3 regions of the Paenibacillus sp. FSL H3-0321 genome follow, and region 3 is predicted to be linked to each of the others. Evidence: predicted binding sites of a transcription regulator. Region 3 holds the regulator's gene; each other region holds the start of a gene.
The links. Region 3 encodes NrdR, which represses ribonucleotide reductase genes. Its sites were predicted from a motif close to AACACNATATATNGTGTT; they were not measured.
Positions count from the first base shown of each region.

Region 1: nrdI (class Ib ribonucleoside-diphosphate reductase assembly flavoprotein NrdI) is a predicted target of NrdR. The motif match lies at 1,872-1,889, and genes of this name have one in related genera.
Region 2: MHI45_RS31515 (adenosylcobalamin-dependent ribonucleoside-diphosphate reductase) is a predicted target of NrdR. The motif match lies at 3,215-3,232, and genes of this name have one in related genera.

Region 1 is NZ_JBBODH010000001.1:295,977-301,483, forward strand. Features, by position in the region: gene nrdE (class 1b ribonucleoside-diphosphate reductase subunit alpha) at 1-1,439, opposite strand, end outside; gene nrdI (class Ib ribonucleoside-diphosphate reductase assembly flavoprotein NrdI) at 1,426-1,785, opposite strand; gene MHI45_RS01210 (MFS transporter) at 2,223-3,395, shown strand; gene MHI45_RS01215 (ABC transporter permease) at 3,700-4,356, shown strand; gene MHI45_RS01220 (glycine betaine ABC transporter substrate-binding protein) at 4,366-5,271, shown strand; gene MHI45_RS01225 (ABC transporter ATP-binding protein) at 5,293-5,507, shown strand, end outside.
Region 2 is NZ_JBBODH010000001.1:7,146,305-7,151,811, reverse strand. Features, by position in the region: gene MHI45_RS31515 (adenosylcobalamin-dependent ribonucleoside-diphosphate reductase) at 395-3,088, opposite strand; gene MHI45_RS31510 (DEAD/DEAH box helicase) at 3,502-5,244, shown strand; gene MHI45_RS31505 (YqhG family protein) at 5,244-5,507, shown strand, end outside.
Region 3 is NZ_JBBODH010000001.1:6,761,101-6,766,607, reverse strand. Features, by position in the region: gene MHI45_RS29745 (SMP-30/gluconolactonase/LRE family protein) at 1-914, opposite strand, end outside; gene MHI45_RS29740 (zinc-dependent alcohol dehydrogenase family protein) at 947-1,957, opposite strand; tRNA gene MHI45_RS29735 (tRNA-Lys) at 3,010-3,082, opposite strand; tRNA gene MHI45_RS29730 (tRNA-Ala) at 3,093-3,168, opposite strand; gene nrdR (transcriptional regulator NrdR) at 3,339-3,815, opposite strand; gene MHI45_RS29720 (alpha/beta-type small acid-soluble spore protein) at 3,981-4,199, shown strand; gene MHI45_RS29715 (lytic transglycosylase domain-containing protein) at 4,288-4,851, opposite strand; gene coaE (dephospho-CoA kinase) at 4,851-5,444, opposite strand; gene MHI45_RS29705 (manganese efflux pump) at 5,454-5,507, opposite strand, start outside.

The DNA.
Region 1 (5,507 bases), 6.5 Mb from region 3:
TCGCGGGCTTGCTCGCTTTCATAAGCGATGTTGTTCTTCGCGAGATAGCCGTGAAGATTCATGACGCCTAGACCAACAGAGTGCATCTCTTTGTTCGCTTTAGCTACGCCAGGGGCATTGGAGATACTGGTCATATCGCTGACAGCAGTCAGGGCGATCATACCTTCATGCACGGATTCGCGGATCTTGCCGTGTTCCATCACGTTGACAATATTCAGGGAAGCCAGATTACAGCTTACATCGCGGCGGATGGTATCCTCCTGCCCGTAGTCAGCAATCTCGGTGGTCTCCTGGAGCTGGAAGATTTCGGTACAGAGATTGGACATTTTGATCTGTCCGACATTTTTCAGGGCATGGGCCGCATTGGCGTTGCTCTTGTTCATGATATAAGGGTAGCCGGATTCCAACTGGATCATGGCAATTTTGGTCAGCATATCCCGTGCGCTCATGGCCTTCTTCTTCTTGACACGCGGATCGGCCAGCAGCTTATCGTACATGTCATCCAGATCCATATCGTCGAGATGCGTGCCATAGGCCTTGTACACAGTGTATGGGGCAAATACATGCAGCGGTTCATTGTCCTTCGCCAGCTTATAGAAGCGGTTCGGAATGATCAACCCAATGGACAGGGTTTTGAGCCTTGTTTTCTCGTCGGCGTTAATCTTCTTGCTGTCGAGGAATTCCAGAACATCCCAGCCAAAAATGTTGTAGTAGGCTGCTCCGGAGCCTTTGCGTTGGCCCATCTGATCAGCATAGGAGAAGCCGTCCTCCATAAGCTTGAGCACAGGCATAATGCCTTTGGCTGCATCCTCGACACCCTTGATCGTCTCCCCGCGCGAGCGCAGCTTGGACAGGTTAACTGCCACACCGCCGCCGATCTTCGATAGCTGCATGCAGGTATTAAGCACGTAGTTGATGGAATTGAGCGAGTCGTCCATTTCGATAAGGAAACAGGAGACGAGCTCACCGCGCCGGCTTTTACCGGCATTCAGGAAGGTTGGAGTCGCAGGCTGCAGACGCTGCTCCATCATTGAACGGGCAAGCACTCCGGCAGTATCGGCGTTGCCGCGTCCCAGGTGGAGGGCGACTGCCGCCACACGGTCCGGGTAGTGCTCCAGATATTGCTTGCGGTCATTACTTTTTACAGCGTAGTCCATGTAGAATTTCGAAGCTGCCATATAGGATGGGAAGCTGAAGTTGTAGCTATGGGCAATCTGGTAGACTTGCTCAATTTCCTCTACGCTGTACTGCCCGTAAAAGTTCTCGTAGAAATCCTGTTCAATCATGTAATCGACCTTAGCGTTTGTATTTGCAAAAACCAGGCTCCGCCGCTCTACATCCCGCATAAATTCGGCTACTGCCTCAAGGTCTTTGTCCAGTTGAAAGAAGCCGCTCTCGTCCCGCTTCATTAACATGTTGTTCAGTTCAATATGCCGCAACCCGGCTCACCTCCTGTTTAATTCGTTCCACATCGCCAAATGTACCCGATAACTCAAATTTACCGATAACTGGCACATTGTACTGGTCTGCAATCAAGTCTGCACTGTTTGCAAACAGCTTGCCCCAGTTCTTGTTGCCGCTGGCAGCGATGCCTTTCAGATTGGCATAATTGTTCCCCAAGAAAGCTGACACCTTCTCTGGAATCTGTCCAAAGCCGGTGGTATATGTAATTAGCACATAGGGCTCGTCAATCGTCATATGCTCATCAATCTGCACAGCCGGCAGCTTCAGCTTGCCGATGAAGCGTTTGACGTTTCCTGTTTTTGAATCATACGCGACTAGCATGGTGTCAGTCCCCCTGTAAATATTGAAACTCCTCTTAAAATTGTAAAGATTGAATTGCTTAGTTTTAAATACTGAAAAATCATATTAACACTATATTTAGTGTGCGTTGTTTATTTTAATCACTATATGTTGGAAAGTCAATATTGACAAACCACCTTATTCGTTATAAATCCGTCTAGTAAGCGCTTTGCTAGAGTATCGGAATCCCATAACTTCAGGCGCTGCAAGCACTTTTCCGCTTCTGAAGAAGCTGACACATTTGTAAGGGGGCTCCCCATTACCTTATTATCTGTCTTTATACGGTCCGTTGACTGAATATTGCTATAATCAGTCAAAATATAGCAAGATCCGATGAAAGAATATCAATATTATTATATTTGTGTTTCGATTCGAAGTTGAATCAGATGACAAATACCCAAATAGAGGAGAACCCTAAGATGGTTACGTTATTACTAATAATTATTTATCTCGCATTTATGGGTCTGGGATTGCCAGATGCTTTACTAGGCAGCGCTTGGCCCATTATGCAACACGATATTGGTGCCACAACGGAAATGGCAGGTTATATATCGTTAATAGTCTCATTCTGTACGGTAATATCGAGTTTATTTGCCAGCAGATTGTTGCACAGATACGGTACGGGTAAGGTAACCTTGGTCAGTATACTCTCTACGGCAATCGCTTTGCTTGGATTCTCTATTTCATCAGATTTCATATTTCTATTTCTACTTGCTATTCCTTTGGGCTTAGGAGCAGGTTCCGTGGACGCTGCATTGAGCAACTATGTAGCAGTGCATTTCAAAGCCAAGCATATGAACTGGTTGCATTGTTTTTGGGGAATTGGAGCATTTACGGGTCCAATTATAATGTCGTTTTGGCTGAACCGTGATAACAACTGGCGTGCAGGATACGTTACAGTAGGCTTACTTCTGCTTACTATAGCGATGATATTACTGGCGTCTTTGTCTTTATGGAAGATTTTTGAGAAGGAGAGTATAGAAGAAGGAAGCGACGAAGAGAAACTGATCAGCAACAGAGAGGCTTTACGAATCCCAGGGGTGAAAATATCCATGGTTACCATGCTCTGTTACAATGGATCGGAAGCTGCTGCAGGTCTATGGATGGCATCTTTTTTTATAGGGAATAAAGGGGTTTCTCCTGGCACAGCAGCAGCTTTATCTTCCTTATTCTATATTGGAATCATCATTGGACGAATCATATCAGGATTTCTGTCTACTAACGTATCCAGTAAAAACCTGATTAGATATGGTGGAATCATTGGCTGCTTTGGACTTTTGATTCTTGTTATGCCAGTCCATTATTGGATTTCTGCAGGTGCTCTATTTATTGTGGGGTTGGGCGGAGCACCAATCTATCCAAGCATTGTTCATTCAACACCGGAACGTTTTGGCAAAATAGCTTCCCCAAGTGTCATTGGACTTGCAATGGCTAGTGCTTATACGGGTTCAACACTAATACCATCATTGATGGGGATATTTGCAAGTCAATTGGGAATGTTTATGGTTCCTGTAATACTGCTCATTCTTTTTAGCATCATGCTGGTATCTTCTGAAATGGTTAACATAGCTTACAAACGTAAGGTTCGATAGGACAAGAGCATTTTGGAACTGCAGGAGCGATCCTTTTATGAAGATCAATAGAAAGTCGCCTAGATGGCGGCTTTTTTTGTTTTGTGAACTTGATTGGGAGAATGTTTACTATTATTCATTCGTTTTAGGGAATGTGGTTTGGCACATAGAAGAGCATTATGCTATAGGGATTTTCCCGCACATATCTCCAATAGTCACCTAAAGGTAACTCTATTATAAAAAGGTGCCTACTTCCGGTAAGTAACTATATAACTTATGATTATTTTAGCGCTAGAAAATGCAATCAGTAAAGGCGGGGTTCAGCTTGGGCAGCAGCTTATGGGAGCAGATTACGAATTATTTCACAACCGACATAGGTGCTTACTTGTTCTCCGTAAAAGAGCACATCGCCATCAGCGTCTTGGCTTTAGGGGGCTCAGCTTTGTTTGGAATCATCCTGGGATATTTGTGTGCGGAACGCAAGAAATACGAAAAATGGATCGTCACCATCTTTCAGGTTTTACGGATCATCCCAAGCCTGGCGATCCTCTTTCTGTTGATCCCGCTGATGGGGACAGGGTTCCAGCCGGCTATGACAGCACTGATATTACTAGCCATTCCGCCGATTCTGATGAACACTGTTGCCGGACTTGAAGAAGTGCCTGCGTTTATGCTGGAAACGGCTTACGCGATGGGAATGTCGGACTGGCAGGTGCTATGGAAGGTGAAGCTTCCGTTAGCCGCGCCGCTCATTCTAACCGGAATCAAGACGGCTGCCATTGAGATCGTGGCAAGCGCGACATTAGCCGCAAAGATCGGCGCCGGAGGTCTCGGGAGCATTATTTTCACAGGCCTTGGTCTAAACCGGATCGACTTGCTCCTGATTGGAGGTATATCGGTTGCGGTGCTGTCCATCGCCTCCACGCTCATCCTTGATGGGGCAGAAAGATATTTGTTTAAATATAAATTCACCGGAAAGTAGGGATTGGATATGAAGAATACAACAAAGTCATTCACAGCAGTTGCAATTGTACTGCTATTGATGTTTACACTGGCCGCTTGCGGCAGCAAGAACGAGGAAGGAAGCGGCCAACCGACCGTACGTGTCGGGAGCAAAGATTTTACTGAAAATTTGCTCGTAGGTGAATTGTATGCTCTGGCGCTGGAGGATGCAGGATACAAGGTCGAGAGAGTCTTCAACATTGCAGGGTCCGTCATTCATACCTCGCTTATTAATGATGAGATTGATCTATATCCGGAATACACAGGGACAGGCTTGTTAACCATCCTCAAGAAGCCGCTGATGACCGACCCTGAGGAAGTTTACAATATGGTGAAAAATGAATATGAACAACAGTTCCAAGTCACTTGGCTGGATTACTCCAAAGCCAATGATGGAGCAGGGCTGGTTGTCCGCACAGCTGTATCTAAGGAGCTGGGGATTACAACGATTTCCGATCTGCAGAAACATGCAAGTAGGCTGCGGTTTGCATCGCAAGGTGAAGTGGATCAGCGTGAAGACGGCATCCCGGCGCTTGAGAAGGTCTATGGTCCGCTGAAATGGAAGTCGTCAAAGGTCTATGATAACAGTTTGAAGTATGAGGTTCTCTCTAATGACGAAGCGGATGTCGCACCGGGCTATACAACGGAAGGCATGCTGGTAAATACGGATGAATTCACACTGCTAGAAGACGACAAACAGGTATGGCCGCCTTATAATTTGGCTCCTGTTGTCCGTAACGAGGTATTGAATGCCAACCCGGACATTTCAGAGATGATTAATAAGGTAAGCGCTGCGCTGGACACCGCAACCATTACAGCCTTGAACGCAAAAGTGGATGTAGACAAAGAAGAATATGAAGACGTGGCCAAGGAGTTTTATGACTCCATTAAATAAACGGGATTTCTGGAGGAGAATATGGCACAGACTGCGATCGAACTCAGCAATGTGAGCAAGAAATATAATCAGGCCGGCTATTTCGCGGTGGATCATGTAAGTCTGTCCATTGAAGAAGGGGAGTTCATTACCATTCTGGGCTCCTCGGGTTCCGGCAAAACTACATTGATGAAAATGATTAACCGTCTGTACGAGCCGGACGAAGGGAGCATTACGCTCTTTGGAGAAGATATCAG
Region 2 (5,507 bases), 390 kb from region 3:
ATGTTGTTTCATTTTCCGGCAAGGTATTGACCCAATAATATGAGGGAAATTCCGGCTCCCTATATTATTGACTTTACGCTTTGGTGAATAAAGTGCATCCGCTTTTACCCATATTTTTTTGCTTAACCAGTCCACTGACTATCCCTCCCTGTCATATAAATGACATTTCCAAATCGAACTTTCTTTCTGTGCTTATAGCCTCAGTTATTTCCGAAGGAGGAATATGGTTAAACTAGAACAGTAAGATGTTGAAAAACTAAAAAAAGCCTGAACCAACAAGGGTTCAGGCGATGACAATTTAAATTCATATATGGTGACAAACTAATTTCCAAGTGATGACGAAACTAATTACAGCGCACCACAAATTACAACACAAACACATTCTACCTACTTCTTACCCACACCGGCTATACCCGCAGTTGCTGCAGGTCTTACAGCCTTCGATGTTAACCAGCGAGGCGCTGCCGCAGGATGGGCAGAGGTCGCGTGAGACCGCCCCATGGCTGTGTGCGGCATGGCCGCCGTGGCCGTCGTCCGCTACTGCCGCAGATGGTACGCTCGATTTCAACTCGGCGTTCAGCACTTCGTTGAAATCCTCCAGCTCCAGCGTTGCCGCAATCGGAGCGGGCACATGGTCGTCATGTGCGTTATTCAGCACATGTGTTTCCAGTGCCTTCGCTACCGCGTCGGCGATGGACTCGACGCGGTTCGCGCCGAAGCCGATGGCACCGGAGCCGCCGATGCCCTTGAGATGCTTGATCAGCAGCTCAACCTTCTCGCCGTGGTCGCCGTAACGGAGGAACAGCGAGCAGACACGGCCCAACGCTTCCGCCATGGCGAAGACGTCGGAGCCTGCTTTGCCGACATTCAGGAAGATTTCTGCCGGAATGCCATCCAGGTCGTTGATAGTGATATACGCCATGCCGAATGGCGTGTTGATCTTATAGGTTGCGCCGCGCAGCACCTGCGGGCGTTTCTTGTATTGCTTGTCGACAACATTGGCATTGGCCTGTGGCGCAGGGCTTGCTGCCACAACCGCGCTGGCCGGTGCAACTTCTACTGCCTCCGGTGCAGCCGTTTCCGCTGCCGGAGCCTCTTTCTTGTCTTCCTTCTTCGTGGTTTCCAGCACTTGCACATCGCGGCTGCCGTCGCGGTAGATAGTTACACCTTTGCAGCCCAGATCGAAGGCCATTCCGTACAGCTCGGCAGTTTCTTCAACGGTGAAGTCTGACGGGCAGTTGGCGGTCTTGGAGATCGAGCTGTCCACCCAGCGCTGAATGGCAGCCTGAGCACGGATGTGATCTTTAGCCGACAAATCCATCGAGGTTACGAAATAATCAGGCAGCTCTTCACCCGGATGGGCTTCCAGCCATTCCTGTGCAATCGGCACGAACTGCTCGTCGTAGCCGAGACGGCTTTGACGGAAATATTTGAAGGCAAAATAAGGCTCAATACCGGTCGAAGTTCCTACCATTGTACCGGTGCTGCCTGTAGGCGCCTGGGTAATCACGGTAACGTTGCGCATGCCGTGCTTGCGGATGGATTCACCCACCTCCGGATAAACTTCGGTGATGTTTTTCATAAATCCGCTCTGCAGATATTTGTCGGTATCGAACGCCTGGAACGAACCCTTTTCGCCGGCAATTTCCGCTGAAGCCAGGTACGCTTCGCGGGCCATAAAGCCGTACAGCTTGTCCAGAAACTCCAGCGATTCAGGACTACCGTAGCGGATGTTCAGTTTGATCATCAGCTCAGCCAGACCCATAGTTCCAAGGCCTACGCGGCGTTCCAATTTCTGGTTGGCTTCATTTTCCGGGAAATGATATGGCGTCTTGTCAATGACATTGTCCAGGAAACGAACAGAATAACGGGTAGTCGTCGCCAGATCGGCCCAGTCCACATCATGATTCTCCGCATCGTAGAACTTCGAAAGGTTGACGGCGGACAGGTTGCAGACACCCCAGCCCGGAAGTCCTTGCTCACCACACGGATTGGTGCAGATAATCGGATTAAAGTACCAGCTGTTGGACATTTGGTTGTAGTATTCCATGAATACGACGCCCGGCTCTGCCGATTTCCAGGCTGATTCAATAATCGTATGCCAGACATCGCGTGCCTTAACAGTACGGTAAGGAATGACCCGGCGGCCGTCCGCTTTCCATTTATCGAGGTCACCGTCCCAAATCGTATCATAATCAGGGTCAGTCGTATCCGGGAATACAAGCTCCCAGTCGAGATCTTCTTTAACAGCTTTCATAAAAGCGTTGCTGACACATACTGAAAGGTTGGCATTGGTCACTTGACCCATAGTCTGCTTCACAGTAATGAAATCAACCACATCCGGGTGCCAGTCATTGATCATCAGCATCAGCGCGCCACGGCGGCTGCCGCCCTGCTCAATCAGTCCGGTCGTATAGCTGAACAGCCCGCCCCAGGAGACAGAGCCGCTGGATGATCCGTTCACGCCTCTAACGATAGCACGGCGGGGACGCAGCGAAGACAGGTTAATCCCCACGCCGCCGCCGCGGGCCATAATCTCGGTCATTTCCGACAGTGTCTGCATAATTCCGCCGCGGCTGTCTTTAGGCGAAGGTACTACATAACAGTTGAACAGCGTCAGTTCTTCACTGGCACCGGCGCCTGCGGCGATCCGTCCGCCCGGTACAAGCTTCCAGTCATCGAGAATGGAGCGGAACTTGCCTGTCCATTCTTCCTGAAGCTCAGGCGTTTTCTCTACCGAAGCCATGGCGGCTGCGAGCCGGTCCCACATTTCCTCCGGAGTTTTCTCTATATTAAGCGTAAGCTTTTCTACATCCGATTTCACCAGTTCACCACTGCGTGTCTTCACGGTAACAATCCGTCCGCTGCGCTCCACAATTTCGCCAACTTCCTTGGTAGGGAATTTGGGATCGTCTTTGGTCAGGACGAGAACAACATCGCCTACTTTGGCATTATTGCTGTCCGCATCCTTCCACGCATACCGGTCCAAAAATATTTTCTCGCTTAGGCCCTCAAGGCGCTGCTTGCGTTTCACTGTACTCAATAGAAAAACCTCCCGGATGTATGATATGTAAATCTTCCGTTCCATGATGTGGGCTTACGTTTTGTGACCCACAACAAAAACTTCCAGCTGCCCTGCTTGTGCAAAGGAAGTTCCTCTTGTCAATAACAAATAACCGTCAAATGCTCTGATAAATCAATATTTCAAGCATTTGTAACAATATATTGTGTGCGTCAGCTTTTAAACTATACCACATATTGTATCGGAGGTCTTTTTCGATATAAGAAGCCCCGTGGCGAAAAATCGGCATCCATGACGCCTTTTCTCACTCTTGCTCGTTTTTTTATAAAATCAGAAACTAAAAGTTTCATCTGAGGGTGAGTGAATCTTTAATATGCACAACTCTTTCGCAATCCATATCAGGTTATGAATTCTCTCTTTTACGCGCATACTACTTCTACGCTAGTTCGATATGATACAGCGCCGGAGGAGGCTGCAACATGACGCAATTATCCCGCAATTCCCTGACGCAAGAGCTCAATACGCCCGTCCCGCTGCTGCCTGTTCCCCTATCCTTTGAGCGAAACTGGCTGCATGATCTGGAGTCGAGACTGGAGAAAGGCGGGCCTTGGGGGGACCTGAGGTTATCCCGGCTTGCCGTGCAGGGCGAAGAATCGGGCCTTGTCACCAGCTTCGACGAGCTGCAATGCCTGAAGCATTTGTCAGGTCTGTCTCCGCTTCCCCACCAGCTTGATACCGCTCATAAGGTACTCTTTGAAATGTCGGGCCGGGCGATTCTCGCCGACGAAGTCGGACTCGGCAAAACGATCGAAGCCGGTCTCGTGCTTAAGGAATATTTGGTACGCGGACTGGTAAGCAAAGTGCTGATTCTGGTTCCCGCCTCACTCGTCCTGCAGTGGGTACGTGAGCTGAACGCCAAATTCGGTATTACTGCCGTAGCACAGAAGAAGTCCTATTCCTGGGGAAATGACATTGTGGTCGCCTCCATGGACACCGCCAAACGTGATCCGCATAAAGAACTGCTGCTCGGCAGCGAATACGACATGCTGATTATCGACGAGGCCCATAAGCTGAAGAACAAGAAGTCCACCAACTACCAGTTTGTTCAGCAGCTGCGCAAAAAGTACTGCCTGCTGCTCACCGCTACTCCTGTACAGAATGACCTCGGCGAGCTGTTCAACCTGATCACCCTGCTGAAGCCGGGGCAGCTTGGCAATCAGGGGGATTTTGCCGCTAATTTCGTCGTGGACAAACGTCAGCCGAAGAATGAAGTCCAGCTGAGGGGCGAGCTGTCCAAAGTCATGATCCGTAACCGCCGCGGCGAGGGCCCGGTCAACTTCACCAAGCGCAAGGTCCGTAATATTCCGCTCACGCTCTCACCGGAAGAGAAGGTATTATATGACGGCGTTACCGCCTTTGTCAAAGACCAATATCAGGAAGCTGGCGGCAATCTCAGCAGCATGCTCTCTCTGGTTACGCTTCAACGGGAGGTATGCAGCAGCCGTGATGCTGTATTCATCACCCTGGTGAACCTGATCAAAAAGCTGCCTGCCGATTCTCCGAAGCGGGAGCGGATGATGGAGCTGCTGCAGAGCATCCGCACCGTCAAGACGAATACCAAAGCAGAGAAAACGATGGAGCTAATCCGTGAAATGAATGAAAAGGTTATCGTCTTCACTGAATACCGCGCCACACAGGAATATCTGCTGCAGTACTTCCGTGAACACGGGCTGCAGTGTGTGTCATACTCCGGCGGGATGAACCGCGGCAAGAAGGACTGGATGATGGATCTTTTCCGTGGACGGGCCCAGGTCATGATTGCTACGGAAGCTGGCGGCGAGGGCATCAATTTGCAGTTCTGCCACCATATGATCAATTTCGATCTGCCGTGGAACCCGATGCGGGTCGAGCAGCGGATCGGCCGGGTCCACCGCCTGGGCCAGGAGAACGATGTGGTCATCTACAACCTCTCCACAGAAGGTACCATCGAAGAGCATATCCTGCATCTGCTGCATGAGAAAATCAATATGTTCGAGATGGTTATCGGCGGTTTGGATGTGATCCTGGAACGTTTCGAGAAAAAGGAATCGCTGGAGAAAAGTCTTTATAAAATCATGCTTGAAGCCCGCAGCGACGAGGAGCTGCGCAGCGGACTCGACCACATCGGCGAATCCATCAGCGAGCTGACCCAAGGCATACAGAATGAAAGCGAGGCCACCTGATGACCCTTTCTCCGCAGCAAGTCCGCAAGCATGTCATGGATTATCTGGAAGCAACGGAGTGCTCGATCCTTGAGGTATCTCCGCTGCATGTGACAGTGAAGCTCTCACCGCGCGCCGACCGGATGCTCACCGACCGGCCTTATTATTGGGGGTTCGTGGAACGCACCGGCGTCGATCCGGAGACGTTGTCGTTCACCTTCGTCTTCGACCCGGAGAAGTACGACAGCTTGGCCGCGCAGGCCGCTCCTCCGCCCCGGGCGCAG
Region 3 (5,507 bases):
ATCTGATCTACAAAAGAAAGGCGAGTCGTGAAGATACCGACCCAGAAATGACCTTGGTCATCACGCGTAATGTTGTCTGGAAAGCCTGCGAGATTGTCTGCGAAAATATCAGATGTGCCCTCCTTCGGTCCTTTGAGCCAGTATCTGGTCAACTGATAATGATACGATTCTGCCACAAGCACAAAATCTTCATCCGCAGACAAGGCAACCCCGTTTGCAAAATAGAGGCCTTCTAACAGAACGGTCGTCTTCTTGGTCATTGGATCGTACTTCAGCAAACGTCCATGCGGCTTGTTCTCGGCCATTTCCTTGAAGGTCACTTTACCATAATTAGAAGTATCGGAGAAATAAATGGAGCCGTCCTTGGCAATATCAAGCTCATTAGCTAAATAGATCGGCTTGCCGTCCACTTGATCGGCCAATACCTCTATGCTCCCGGATGGGTTTATAGACAGCAGTCCCCTCTGGACATCCGTAACGATCAAATCGCCTTTGGCATCGAATATAAGTCCATTAGGCGTTCCTTGGGTGTCTGCAAACAGTTGGGCTTTTTGCGGATTACCCTCTGCATCGAAAGGAACCCTGTAAATTTTCCCGTCTGAATCTCCTGTATATAGCTGGCCTTCTTTATCGAATGTAATGAATTCCGGGAATTGAGGGGCATCAGTAACTAGCTGAGCCGAACTAAGTTTGTTGTTCTGTTGCCACGGACCCGCTTCCTCAAAAGAGGGAGCCGTCGGTGCGGACCATTTTGCCGGTTTGACCGGTGAAGGATAAAGTAAGAAAACGAGTAATCCTACAACGAGCACCGCAAGCAGTGATAGAACCCATCTGGATATCCTAGCACGCAGTGAGCGTTTAGGACGATTCACGCTTTCAGTAGATTTAACGGAGTTAACTGGTTTATTGGGCATTAGAGCGCCTCCTGTATCATTTTTGAGAGATTTTAGATTTGGACTACGATTTTACCAAAATATTGCTTTCCTTCAGCCAAGAGCGCGATAGCTTCTCCAATTCGTTCTAGAGGGAATACGCGGTCGATGACGGGATGTAAACGATGATGGGCAATCGCCCGATTCATCTTTTCAAAGTGATCCCGGTTGCCGACTTGACTGCCGCGAACCGTTGCGGCTTTGTGCAAGATGCTGGAGACATCGTATTCCGAGATGGTCAAGCCCGATAAGAACCCGACCATACTCACGGTCCCTCCAGTGCGGAGTGCATTTATGGATTTCCCCATCGTAGCCGCTCCTCCAACATCCAGAACATGGTCGACGCCGCCAGTCAGCTCTAACGCTGCCTTATCCCAATCAGGAACCTCCGAATAGTTGATCGTTTGCCATGCGCCAAGAGCTTTTGCTCGTTCCAGCTTGTCGTTGCTGCTCGACGTGATGATGACTCGTGCTCCGGTCATAAGCGAGAATTGAAGCCCGAAGATGGAGACACCGCCTGTTCCTTGCAGCAGCACAGTATCACCCGCTTGCAAACCACCGTATTCGATTAGCATGCTCCATGCGGTTAATGCCGCGATCGGCAGGGTGGAGGCCTCCTCATAAGTGAGGTGATCGGGAATAGGGACGACTCCGTCTTCATGCAGAACGACATACTCGGCCGCTACTCCGTTCAACGGACCTCCCAGACTTTCTTCTAACACCCCTGGTCTTGGGTTGCCGCCAATGAAGCGTTGTTGAAAATTACCTGCTACTCGTTGTCCGACCTGAAATCTAGTTACGCCTTGTCCAATGGCTACAATTTCTCCCGCTCCGTCTGATAATGGAATGAAGGGGAATTTAACTTCGATCGGCATTAATCCGCCGAGGACCACTAGATCCCGATAATTGAGAGAAGCTGCCCTCATGCAGATCAGCACCTCCTTAGGGCCTGGCGTTGGTTTGTCGAGTTCCGTCATGGTTAATTCCTCAAAGCCGAAGCCGTTTGTCAGTTGTATAGCTTTCATCGTATTGTCCTCCCTGCAAGATCAGATTGATTACCCGAATTCTTATTATTGCTGCTGTATCTTTCACGCGGACGAAGCATGCTTCCAACAAGCCGAAGACTTTGCTTTCGTGTAATGAAACGCGATAACTGCGCCCCTAGATAATTCTGTACACGCGAATTGCTCTCCAATACCGGAAGAAGCTTCCGTACGAGCGCCTATTCCCCCTTATTTGTCATAGTGGTGCTCTCCTTTTTGATACTATGTTATACTATAGAAACACCGTTACCAAAACTCAGAACTATTTTTCGATTTTTTTGAAAGTTAAGTAAAGCGCATTTTACGGTAACAGTGTTTCCTGTAGGTATCATTGTATCCACTCAATTTCAGAAAGTCAATATGATCTTTGAGCCTCCATCGTTTATTGACAAGTGAAGGAAGAACTACTGTATACAATTCCTGGTAACGAAAGTTGAAAACCTACCGAGAAGCTCGCATGCAAAATACTGAAAATCTCCGTAGGAGGACACTTGGAGATGTGCAAGCAGCCTATGTGATGGAGGAGTCGAGTGAATTCTTACGGACCGGGGAGCCTTTATTTCTCCAAGAAACGCTCTTTCGTCTATCTTACGGACTCAGATGCAGTTATTAGCTGATGTTCATATGAAATATTGCCTGATGGAGGGGGATAAGCGCAGTATGGTCCGTTAGCTCTGCAATATATGCTGATTAGCGAAAATAAAGTCTGTGGGGTCCGCAAGGAATTCAGGGTAGCAATGGTTAGTCTGAAGTTGGATTTCGGAGTTAGCGGGCAGCCAGCCAATCGTAACTGGTGGTCGACGTTGGCATACAGCGTTGGGAGTGGCAGTCAGCATTAGCATTTGACGTTTGGGGATTTGGACTAGGCAGTTGGCGTTTACCTTTACATCTGGGGATCAGAGGTTGAGCTCCGGATTGGATGCATGAGCGGGCTGTTGCCGTTGGCATTTGCAACTCAGAACCCCCCCACTCTCTGCTTATTTCTCCAACTCCCATAAACGGCAAAAAAACGGCATTTCTGCCGTTCTTTAGGATGGACTCTCAGGGGCTCGAACCCTGGACAAATAGATTAAGAGTCTACTGCTCTACCAACTGAGCTAAGAGTCCATATGAAATTTGGTGGAGCCAAGGGGGATCGAACCCCTGACCTCATCGCTGCCAGCGATGCGCTCTCCCAGCTGAGCTATGGCCCCATGTGGCTGATTTAGAACTACAACTATGTATTCTAAAATCCGGACTGAGCTGTTAGCTCCCATCGCTTCGTCATGTTTAAGTTCCGTAGGCGACTTCTATATAATATAAAAAATCGCCTTCGGTGTCAACACTTTTTCAAAAAAAGTTTTTCGGGGTGCGCAAAATGCTTCTACAACCCCTCAAACTCCTCGGTGTTTTTAGAGAGCAGTCCCTTCAGTTCCTTCATAAACATGTTGATATCCTTGAACTGGCGGTACACGGAGGCGAAGCGGACGTAAGCTACCTCATCGACAGGGTAGAGCTGCTCCATGACCAGCTCGCCGATCTGGCGGCTCTCCACTTCGGCTAAGGCGATGCCGCGCAGCGACTTCTCCACCTCGGAGACAATGGACTCCAGGCGCTCTACGGAGACGGGACGTTTCTCGCAGGCACGGATAAGGCCGCGCAGGATTTTGTCGCGGCTGAATTCTTCGCGGCTGCCGTCTTTTTTGATCACGATCAGCGGAGTTTCTTCAATCATCTCAAAGGTGGTAAACCGCTTGTTGCAGCGCTCACATTCCCGCCTGCGCCGGATGGACTTATTCTCGTTGGCCGGACGCGAGTCAAGCACTTTCGTATTCGTGTGATCGCAGTAAGGGCATTTCATAAGCCTTAAGTCACTTCCTTTTGCATTAATGGTCGCTTTCCGGTCCGGCATACGCCGGCTACCGGTAAGCTGATTTTATTTCCAGAAAACACCGTTTATTTGTTGTTATGAATATGCCATGTCCGGCACATAATACAGTTACCAACCGATAGGAGGTGAACAGCAATGAGCCAAAACAACAGCTCCAATAACCTGGTAGCTCCAAATTCACGCGGTGCCTTGGAACAACTGAAATATGAAGTTGCCCAAGAACTAGGTATCACGCTCTCCCCAGATGGATACCAAGGCAATAAAACTTCTTACGAAAACGGTTCGATCGGTGGTTACATCACTAAACGTCTTGTAACCCTGGCTGAGCAATCACTGGCAGGTCAATACAAATAACCTGTCCCCATAAGCTTGCCTAAAGAAGTATTAAACGGCCCTCAAGGCTGTTTAATGCTTCTTTTTTCGTACAAAACAGTCTTCTCCCTTAGAACTCGCTGTAAATCTCCGTGTACTGGTCGTAATAATAAATGACTCGCTGCACATAATGCCGGGTCTCGCCAAACGGGATATCCTTCACGGAAGCCGCTGTACCGTCCCAATTGCCCTTTTCCAGCCAGCTCTTCACTTTCCCGGGGCCTGCGTTATAGGCCGCGATTACAGCGGTACGGTTGCCATCAAACTGGCGGGAAAGCGATGACAAATACCAGGTTCCAAGCTCAATGTTGGCCGATGGCTCCCTCTTCAATTGTTGCAGTGAGACATCGGGAAGCTTGGCCTTTTCAAGCGCCCACTTCGCCGTATCCGGCATCAGCTGCATGAGTCCCAGTGCGCCTTTTTTGGACTCCCGGCCGGTCTTATAGTTCGTTTCCACCCGGATGATGGCCGCCACAAGGAACGGGTCCATATCGTAGGTGATACTGTGCTCACGAATTTCTGCTTTATAATAAATCGGATAAAACCAGGACATCCAGTTGGTACTCAAGAACAGGATTGCAGTGAATCCAACGAATAACAGGAGCAGCACTCTTTTTTTACGCAGCCATTTCATCATAGGCCCAGCCTGTCCCACAATACGGCAACCTGCTGCTCAGTTTGGGCAAGAGTACCGCTGTTGTCGATGATGTAGTCCGCTCTGCTGCGCTTCAGTTCAATATCCAGCTGGGCATCCAGTCTTCCTTGGGCCTGCTCCAGAGACAGCCCGTTGCGCTCCATCAGCCGGTCCAACTGGACCTCCCGGGGAACATAGACGACCACAATTTGCCCGAAAAGGTTGTCCAGCTCCGATTCATACAGCAGAGGGATATCTACAATAGTCAACCGCTGCGGGTCTTCTTGTTCCATTGTGTTCATACGATTTTTGATTTCCTGGCGAATCGCCGGATGCGTCAACTGATTCAGCACCTGCCGGGCTTCCGGATCATGAAAAACGATCTCCCCCAGCTTGGTGCGGTTCAGTGTTCCATCCGGCAGCAAGATTCCTTCTCCAAAATGCAGCACAGCTGCAGCCAGCACCGGATGTCCCGGGAGCATGACTTCTCTGGCGATGACATCAGCGTCCACGAGTCTTGCTCCCTTTTCCACAAACAGTGCGGACACGGTGCTTTTTCCGGAAGCAATGCCTCCGGTTAAGCCCATAATCATGTACTCACCTCATAATAGCTTCATTATTCCCATTGCAATTAACATTAACGCAGGCAGTACGGC